4 regions of the Acidovorax sp. GW101-11A03 genome follow, and region 1 is predicted to be linked to each of the others. Evidence: predicted binding sites of a transcription regulator. Region 1 holds the regulator's gene; each other region holds the start of a gene.
The links. The regulator FNR, encoded in region 1, switches genes on or off when oxygen is low (the NO sensors DNR and NnrR bind a similar motif). The targets are predictions, from matches to a motif close to TTGATNNNNATCAA.
Positions count from the first base shown of each region.

Region 2: a site for FNR is predicted at 1,245-1,258, ahead of clpB (ATP-dependent chaperone ClpB). Genes of this name have one in related genera too.
Region 3: a site for FNR is predicted at 887-900, ahead of cyoA (ubiquinol oxidase subunit II). Genes of this name have one in related genera too.
Region 4: a site for FNR is predicted at 1,443-1,456, ahead of AC07Z7_RS22155 (universal stress protein). Genes of this name have one in related genera too.

Region 1 is NZ_JBWKZU010000011.1:77,728-79,926, forward strand. It holds gene hemN (oxygen-independent coproporphyrinogen III oxidase) at 1-766, opposite strand, end outside; gene fnr (fumarate/nitrate reduction transcriptional regulator Fnr) at 962-1,684, shown strand; gene AC07Z7_RS07300 (hypothetical protein) at 1,742-2,035, opposite strand; gene AC07Z7_RS07305 (FixH family protein) at 2,109-2,199, opposite strand, start outside.
Region 2 is NZ_JBWKZU010000030.1:42,197-44,395, reverse strand. It holds gene clpB (ATP-dependent chaperone ClpB) at 1-1,158, opposite strand, end outside; gene AC07Z7_RS14020 (molybdenum cofactor biosynthesis protein MoaE) at 1,375-1,854, opposite strand; gene AC07Z7_RS14015 (hypothetical protein) at 1,905-2,135, opposite strand.
Region 3 is NZ_JBWKZU010000024.1:26,136-28,334, forward strand. It holds gene cyoA (ubiquinol oxidase subunit II) at 1-791, opposite strand, end outside; gene AC07Z7_RS12015 (MFS transporter) at 1,034-2,199, shown strand, end outside.
Region 4 is NZ_JBWKZU010000077.1:14,133-16,331, forward strand. It holds gene AC07Z7_RS22150 (Bug family tripartite tricarboxylate transporter substrate binding protein) at 1-743, shown strand, start outside; gene AC07Z7_RS22155 (universal stress protein) at 921-1,358, opposite strand; gene AC07Z7_RS22160 (2OG-Fe dioxygenase family protein) at 1,480-2,199, opposite strand, start outside.

The sequences.
Region 1 (2,199 bases):
GCTGGGGCTTGAAACGTTCGGGCAGGTGTGCGTAGGCATACAGCGCAATGCGGTCAGGCCGCAGCTGCGCGACCTGCACCAAGGTACGGTCGAACGACTCGGGGGTCTGGCGCGGCAGGCCATAGATCAGGTCCACGTTCACCGAGTCAAAACCCAGCGCGCGCGCTGACTCCACCAGTGCGAACACCTGTTCGGCAGGCTGGACGCGGTGCACGGCCTTCTGTACCTCCGCATCAAAATCCTGCACACCGAAACTGAGCCGGTTGAAGCCCAGCTCAGCCAGCAGCGCCAGCCTGTCGGCGTTCACGGTGCGGGGGTCCACCTCGATGGAGTACTCACCGCCCGGCGCCAAGGTGAAGCTGCGCTTGAGCATGGCCATGAGTTCACGCAAACCCGCATCCGACAGAAACGTGGGCGTCCCCCCACCCAGGTGCAGCTGGCTCACCACCTGGCCCACGCCGCAGTGTGCGGTGTGCAGATCGATCTCGCGGCTCAGGTAGCGCAGATAGACTTCTGCGCGGTCATGGTGCTTGGTGATGATCTTGTTGCAGGCGCAGTAGTAGCACAGCGACTCGCAGAACGGAATGTGCACATACAAGGACAAGGGCAAGGCCTTGGCCACCGAGCCTGTCCGGCGCTGCTCCAGTGCCAGGATATAGTCTTCCTGCCCGAACGCTTCGACAAACCGGTCGGCTGTCGGATAGGAGGTGTAGCGGGGCCCCGGCACGTCAAAACGGCGCAGGAGATCGGGCGAAACAGCGGTCATGGGGGAATATCCTTGCGTACACCCTGACTGTGCCGTACCCTCTCGGCGATGTCCTTGACCTGCATCAAGTGAACGACCAGGCCGACGGGCGACAATTTGACAAATGTCAGTCGCTCCGGCGCCCCCCCGAAGGCCTTCCAGCTTTTTCGTATCGGGCGCGATGTACTTGACACCCAACCTCTAGCTCACGTGCCTATGAACCCGCTCACCATCAAAGTCGCCTGCTCCAACTGCAACCTGCGCGAGCTGTGCATGCCCGTGGGCCTGAACGAAGAGCAACTGCAGCGCATCGATGAAGTCGTTGCCGTTCGCCGCAAGGTCAAGCGGGGGGGCACGCTGTTCCGCAATGGCGAGTCCTTCACGTCGCTTTACGCCATCCGCACGGGTTTCTTCAAAACCTGCGTGGCTACCGAAGACGGCCGCGACCAGGTCACCGGTTTTCAGATGGCGGGCGAGATCATTGGCCTCGATGGCATCGTGAACGACCACCACACCTGTGACGCGGTGGCCCTGGAAGATGCCGAGGTCTGCGTGATGCCCTTCGACCGCATCGAGGAACTCTCGCGCGAGGTCACGGCCCTGCAGCACCATGTGCACAAAATCATGAGCCGCGAGATCGTGCGCGAACACGGCGTGATGCTGCTGCTGGGCAGCATGCGCGCCGAAGAGCGCCTAGCGGCTTTTTTGCTGAACCTGGTGCAACGGCTGCATGCACGCGGCTTCTCGCAGTCCGAACTGGTGCTGCGCATGACCCGCGAAGAAATCGGCAGCTACCTGGGCCTGAAACTCGAAACCGTGAGCCGGACCTTCTCCAAATTTGTGGAAGAAGGCATCGTGGAAGTCAAGCAGCGCCATGTCCGCATCCTGGACACGGATGCCCTCAAGCGCATTGTGAACAGCCAGCAAGCCTGCCACTGATCTGGCCGCCGTCCCGGTTGGCCTTCACCGGCTGGCCAGTAACGCCCTCCTCCTTGCTCAGGAGCAGGACGATGTCTTGCGGCAGTCGTCTGGCCGCTCACCCTCGGGGACCGGGCAGCGGTTCAACTCAAAGGGTGACATGGCAAGCAGCGTGGTCAACGCACTGCTTGCCATGGTGATGATCCAGAACGCAAAAAAAGCCAGCGTATAGACGCCCTGCCGCGACAGCGCCAGCGGTTGCCCGAACCAGTGCAGATCCTGGGGGTCCACCATGGCAAAAACCAGCATCTCCAGCACCCCCGCCATCAAGAAGGCGGGCCATGCAATCCACATCAGGCGTTGCGTCCACATATCGTCGTTCCTGTCTCCTGGGGGCTCAGTGGCGGCACGGTGGCATCACTGGTGAGCCACATGCTTGTGTATTTCAACGCGGCTGATCCTGCACGGGGGTGGCCGCATGGTTGCGTCCCTTCATGGCAGGTGCCAGGCTCTTCTCGGGGGCTTCCAGCGTCTTG
Region 2 (2,199 bases), on a different contig from region 1:
GTCGGGCAGGAATCGGTCGGTGATGTAGCGGTTGGACAGCTCGGCCGCGGCCACGATGGCCGGGTCGGTGATGTCCACACCATGGTGCACCTCGTACTTCTCCTGCAGGCCACGCAGGATGGCGATGGTGGCCTCCACCGTGGGCTCGCCCACCAGGATCTTCTGGAAGCGGCGCTCCAGCGCGGCGTCCTTCTCGATGTACTTGCGGTATTCGTCAAGCGTGGTCGCGCCCACACAGTGCAGCTCGCCGCGCGCCAAGGCGGGCTTGAGCATGTTGCCCGCATCCATCGCGCCTTCGCCCTTGCCTGCGCCCACCATGGTGTGCAGCTCGTCGATGAAGACGATGGTCTGGCCCTCATCCTTGGCCAGCTCGTTGAGCACGGCTTTGAGGCGCTCCTCGAACTCGCCGCGGAACTTGGCGCCTGCCAGCAACGCTGCCATGTCCAGGCTCAGCACGCGCTTGCCTTTGAGGCTTTCGGGCACCTCGCCCGCCACGATGCGCTGGGCCAGGCCTTCCACAATGGCGGTCTTGCCCACGCCAGGCTCGCCAATGAGCACGGGGTTGTTCTTGGTGCGGCGCTGCAGCACCTGGATGGCGCGGCGGATCTCGTCGTCGCGCCCGATCACCGGGTCCAGCTTGCCGATGCGCGCGCGCTCGGTCAGGTCCAGGCAGTATTTGGCGAGCGCGCCGCGCTGGCCCTCGGCCTCGGCGCTGTCCACTTTCTGGCCGCCGCGCACGGCGTCAATGGCGGCCTCCAGGCTCTTGCGCGTAAGGCCGTTGTCCTTGGCAATCTTGGCGGCGTCGCCTTTGCTGTCGATCACGGCCAGCAAAAACAACTCGCTCGCGATGAACGGATCGCCGCGTTTGATGGCCTCCTTCTCGGTGGCCTGCAGCACGCGGCCCAGCTCGGGCCCGCCCTGCACCTGGTCGTTGCCCTGCACCTGGGGCAGGCGCTTGACGGCCGCCTCGGCCGCTGTCAGCAGGCCGGGCACGTTGGCGCCTGCACGCTGCAGCAGCGCCTTGGGGCCGTCGTCCTGTTGCAGCATGGCCAGCAGCACATGCACGGGTTCGATGTAGGCGTTGTCATGGCCCAGTGCAATGCTCTGGGCATCGCTCAGGGCTTCCTGGAACTTGGTGGTGAATTTGTCGAGACGCATGGGGAATGTCCTCCGAATTGCAGAACACTTGAGGCACCGTGTGCCTGATTTCAAGACAGTCCCCCACCCCGCCTCATGGCCTGCCGTTGACCTGTATCAGTGATTCGCCACGCCAGAGAAACACCAATTACTACTACTTTTATAGCAACAAACGCATTACCAAAGCGCGGAGGCAGCCAATTTTTTTCAAATTTCTGCCCCATCGGGCTCCGCGCGTCAGCCCGCGTTGCCCAGCGTGATGCCCCAGCGCGCCAGTGCGGCGTCATCGCTCACCCGCGCATCCACCCAGCGCGCGCCCTGGGCGGTTTCTTCCTTCTTCCAGAACGGCGCCTGGGTCTTGAGGTAGTCCATGAGGAACTCGCAAGCCTGGAAGCTCTGGCCCCGGTGGGCGCTGGTCACGGCCACCAGCACGATCTGGTCGAGCGGCTGCAGCAGCCCCACGCGGTGGATGACGCGGGCGCCGAAGATGTCGAAGCGCCGGAAGGCTTCGTCCACCATGGCCTCGATGGATTTTTCGGTCATGCCGGGGTAGTGCTCCAGCTCCATGGACGCCACCTGGTCCCCTTCATTGCGGTCGCGCACCGTGCCCACAAAGCTGCACACCGCGCCCACGCCCTTGTTTTCGCGGCGCAGCGCCGCCACCTCGGCAGACAGGTCGAAGTCTTCGGTCTGGATGGAAACGCGGGGCACAGTCATGGCGACAGGGCTTTCGGGCAATTCGGTAACCACTGGGGCAGGCGGCGCGCTCATGGCGACCGGTGCAGGCGCGGCGCCGCCAGCAGGGCGCGCTCTTCTTCCACGAACTTGTTCAACTGGGCGAGCGCCGGAGTGGGGGGCAGCTTGGCCAGCAGGGTCTGCAGGCGCGTCACGTCGGCCACCGAGGGGGCCACCTTGATCTGCGCGATGGCGGCGGGCAGGTTGCCGCCCTGGATCAGGGCCAGGACCTTGCCCGGCCATTCACTTTTGGGTCTTGCCATGGGATGCTTGAAGTAACTGTACGATTCGCCCGCACTGTACCCGCACTGCCGCCCCCTTTGAACA
Region 3 (2,199 bases), on a different contig from region 1:
TCCAGGTAGGTCTGGCGCGTGAGCGGCTTGCCTTCGGACTTGTTCCGGGCCACCCACTGGTCGAAGTCGCCCTGGCTCAGGCCATGGAACTTGAACGTCATGCCCGAGAAGCCCGAGCCGCTGTAGTGCGATGACATGCCCTTGTACACGCCGGGCTGGTTGATCACGGCGTTCAGTTCGGTCTGCATGCCGGGCATGGCGTAGATCATGCCGGCCAGGTCGGGCACGTAGAACGCGTTCATGGTGGACGTGGCCGTGAGCTTGAACAGAATGGGGCGGTCTACCGGCGCGGCCAGTTCGTTCACCGTGGCAATGCCCAGTTCGGGGTAGAAGAACAGCCACTTCCAGTCCATGGCCACCACCTGCACCTCCAGCGGCGTGGACTGCGCATCCAGCGGCTTGGTGGCCGAGATGCGGTCCAGCGGGCGGTAGGGGTCGAGCTTGTGGGTGCCGATCCAGGTCAGCGCGCCCAGGGCGATGATGATCAGGAGGGGCACCGTCCAGATCACCAGCTCCAGCGAGGTGGAGTGGTGCCAGTCGGGGTCGTAGTCGTCTTCGGTGTTGGCGGTGTTGTTCTGGCGGTACTTCCAGGCAAACCACAGGGTCAGGGCAATCACCGGCACGATGATGATCAGCATCAGCAGCGTGGCCTGGATGACCATATGGCCTTGCTGCGCAGCGATGTCGCCTGCGGGGTTGAGGACGACCGCCTTGCTGCAGCCAGCCAGGCTGCCCAGGGCAGCGATGGCGGCCAGCCAGGTGGGCACGCGGGAGAGGGATAGTTTGGGCATGTGGAAGCGCAATCGGGGCGTTTAATTACGGGTAAACGCGGATAACGAAGTGCCGCTGAATGTAATAGCCCTAGCGAATTTGTACATTGGACATTTTGTCCAAGGTCAACGAGGCTTGCCCCAATTTGGTGCGTCGAGGGGCGTTGTCCCGCAGTCAGATCAGTAAAACCGCACTTGTGGGCGGTTCGACTTGCGTGTAGAACGGTGTTGTCTTATTCACACAACGACAAGGAGCCTTGTTCATGAGCAGCCCCGCCTCTGCCACCTACCCTGCGGCCGGTTTTGAAGAAAGCCCCGCCTCTCTCTCGCGGGCTGATACGCATGAAGACGTCACCCCCAGCGAAATCGCTGTGGGCGTGATCATTGGACGTTCGTCCGAGTACTTCGACTTTTTCGTTTTCGGGATCGCCTGCGTTCTCGTCTTCCCGTCCTTTCTGTTCCCCTTCCTGTCGCGCCTGGACGGCACGCTGATGGGCTTTGCGCTGCTGGCGGTCGCTTTTGTCGTGCGCCCGGTGGGCACGGCCATCTCCATGGCCATCCAGCGACGCTGGGGCCGGGGCACCAAGCTGACTGTGGCGCTCTTCCTGCTGGGCGTGTGCACGGTGGGCATGGCGTTTTTGCCCGGCTACAAGGACGTGGGCCTGACGGCCGTGGTGGCGCTGCTGATCCTGCGCGTTGGCCAGGGGCTGGCGCTTGGCGGTTCGTGGGACGGCTTGCCATCGCTGCTGGCCATGTCGGCCCCCAAGGAGCGCCGGGGCTGGTACGCCATGATCGGCCAGCTGGGCGCCCCGCTGGGGTTTGTGCTGGCGGCGAGCCTGTTTGCCTACCTGTACAGCAGCCTCTCCGTGCAGGAGTTCCTGGCCTGGGGCTGGCGATATCCCTTCTTTGTGGCCTTTGCCGTGAACGTGGTGGCCCTGTTTGCGCGCCTGCGCCTAGTGGTGGGGCAGTCGTACTCTGAACTGCTCAAGGACCGGGAACTGCAGCCCGTGCCCGTGAGCCGTGTCATGCGCGATGAAGGCAGCAATGTGCTGCTGGGCGCGTTTGCGGCGCTGGCCAGCTTTGCGCTGTTCCACCTGGTCACGGTGTTCCCGCTGTCGTGGATCACGCTGTATTCCGAGCAGCCCGTCACCCAGATCCTGGGCGTACAGATCGTGGGTGCCTTCCTGGCTGCGGGCGCCATCATGGTGTCCGGCTGGCTGTCGGACCACCTGGGCCGCCGCAAGCTGCTGGGCGGCATGGCGGTGCTGATTGGCGTGTTCAGCTTCATGGCACCCGTTCTGCTCAACTCCGGCGAGGTGGGCAGCACCATGTTCCTGCTGCTGGGCTTTGTGCTGCTGGGCCTGTCGTATGGCCAGGCCTCCGGCACCGTGACGGCCAATTTCTCGCCCCAGTACCGCTACACCGGCGC
Region 4 (2,199 bases), on a different contig from region 1:
GCGAAGCGGTGAAGGCCGCACCCACCGGCTACGACATCGTGATGGGCCAGAAGGACAACCTGGTGATCGGCCCCTGGCTGTACAAGAACCTGCCCTGGGACCCGACCAAAGACCTGACGCCCGTCGCCCATGTGGCCTGGACGCCCGTGGTCATCGCCACCAGCGTCAACTCCAAGTACAAGACCCTGGCCGATGTGGTGGCCGCCGCCAAGGCTGCGCCTGGCACCATCACCTATGGCTCGCCTGGCAACGGCACCTCCATCCACCTGGCAGGCCACCTGTTCGAGCAGGCGGCAGGCGCCAAGCTCAGCCACATCCCCTACAAGGGCTCCAACCCCGCGCTGATGGATGCGCTGGCGGGCAATGTAGACCTGCTGGTGTCGTCCCTGCCCTCGGCCATGGGCCAGATCAAGGCGGGCAAGCTGCGCCCGCTGGCCGTCACATCGGCCAAGCGCAGCTCGTCACTGCCCGACGTGCCCACGGTGGCCGAATCCGGCTTCAAGGACTTTGACGTGAGCACCTGGTACGGCGTGTTCGCCCCCGCAGGCACCCCCGCGCCCGTGGTGGCCACGCTGAATGCCGAGGTCAACAAGCTGCTGGCCACGGCCGACATGAAGGCCGCCATCCAGGCCCAGGGCGCCGAGCCCGAAGCCATGACATCGGCACAGCTGGGCGCCCTCCTGAAGAAGGAATACACGCAGTGGAAGGGCATTGTGGAAGCCTCAGGCGCGAAAATCGAGTAGCCCCCTGAGTCGCCTGCGGCGCCTTCCCCCTGAAGGGGGACGCACCCGGTGGCCTGGCGGAGCCAGCTCCACGGGTGCACTGGCGCTGGAGCAGCTGGCTGCGGGTGGTTTACTGCTTTATCGAGGACTGAAATGAAAACGGCTCCTTTCGGAGCCGTTCTTCATGGGGGATGACGCTCAGTCGCGCACGACCAGCACGGGGATGTGCACCACGCCCAGCACGCGCTGGGTGACGCTGCCCAGCACCAGCTTTTCGAGGCCTCGGCGGCCGTGTGAGCCCATCACGATCAGGTCGGCGCCCGAGGTTTCGAGTGCACGCAGGATGCCGTCATGCACGGCATGGCCCTCGCCCACCAGGGCGTTGGCCTGCACGCCCGCTTCGGCCATGGCTTTTTTGGTCGCATCCAAGGCGGCATTGGCTTCGGCCGTGGCGGCATTGATGTACTGCGCCTGGCCATAGGCAAAGTCGGCGCCTACGCCGGTGAAGGGATAGGGGTCGATCACATACACCGCCGTCACCGCGCTGCCAAAGGTCTTGGCCAGGGCTGCGGCCTTGGAAACAGCCAGCATCGAGGTCTTGGAGCCATCAACGGGAACCAGAATGTGCTTGAACATGGTGCTACTCCTTAAGTGAAGGGTGGGACCAAGCTTGTGACCTGGTCATGGGCCTCAGTGTGGACTGCCACCATACCCCGCATCTTGATTCGCATCAAATCCGGCGCACTCATACGCGTTTTCAGGCGACAGGGCCCTGCCCCACCACATCGGCCCCCTGGAAGTTGCCGCGCCGGCAGGTCACCACCAGCGTGTCGCGGTGGCCGCCCGCCGCCAGGGGCTGGATGGGGGTGGATTCATGGATCATGCGCGCGTCGTCCAGCAGCAAGAGCGACCAGGGTTCGGTGAGCGTGAAGCGCTGGCCGCTGGGGCCGGTGGCCTCGAACACGCGGGTCTCACCGCCCTTCACACCTTCGCGGCCCACCAGGAACACCGCCACCAGGTCCACGCCGTCGCGGTGCGCGCCCTCGGGCGTGGGGCGGCCAATGCCGTCGGTGGTGTCGATGCGGAACTGGTGCGCTTCCACGAACCAGGGTGCGGGGGCGTCCGGCCCGGCAAACACGGCGTCCGACACGCCCGCCAGCGCCGCCAGCAACTGTTGCCACACGGGGGTTGCCACGGTGGCGGGCTCCATGGGCGCAAACCAGCGCTCCATGCCCCCATGCAGCGCGTTGTATTCCACCGGCTGCCAGTGCGCGCGGTGCGGCGCCTGCTGCACTTGCCCGCCCTGCACCACAAAACAGGCATGGCGGCGGCGACGGTAGCGGCCACCGTCTTTCAAGAACTCATCGGGTGGCAGCGCGGCCCAGTCGCTGTTGAGGGCCATCAGCGCGGGCAGATCGCAACCGATCCACTCGGCCACGGCCGCCGGGGACAACACGGCGTAGCCGCCCTGGCGCAG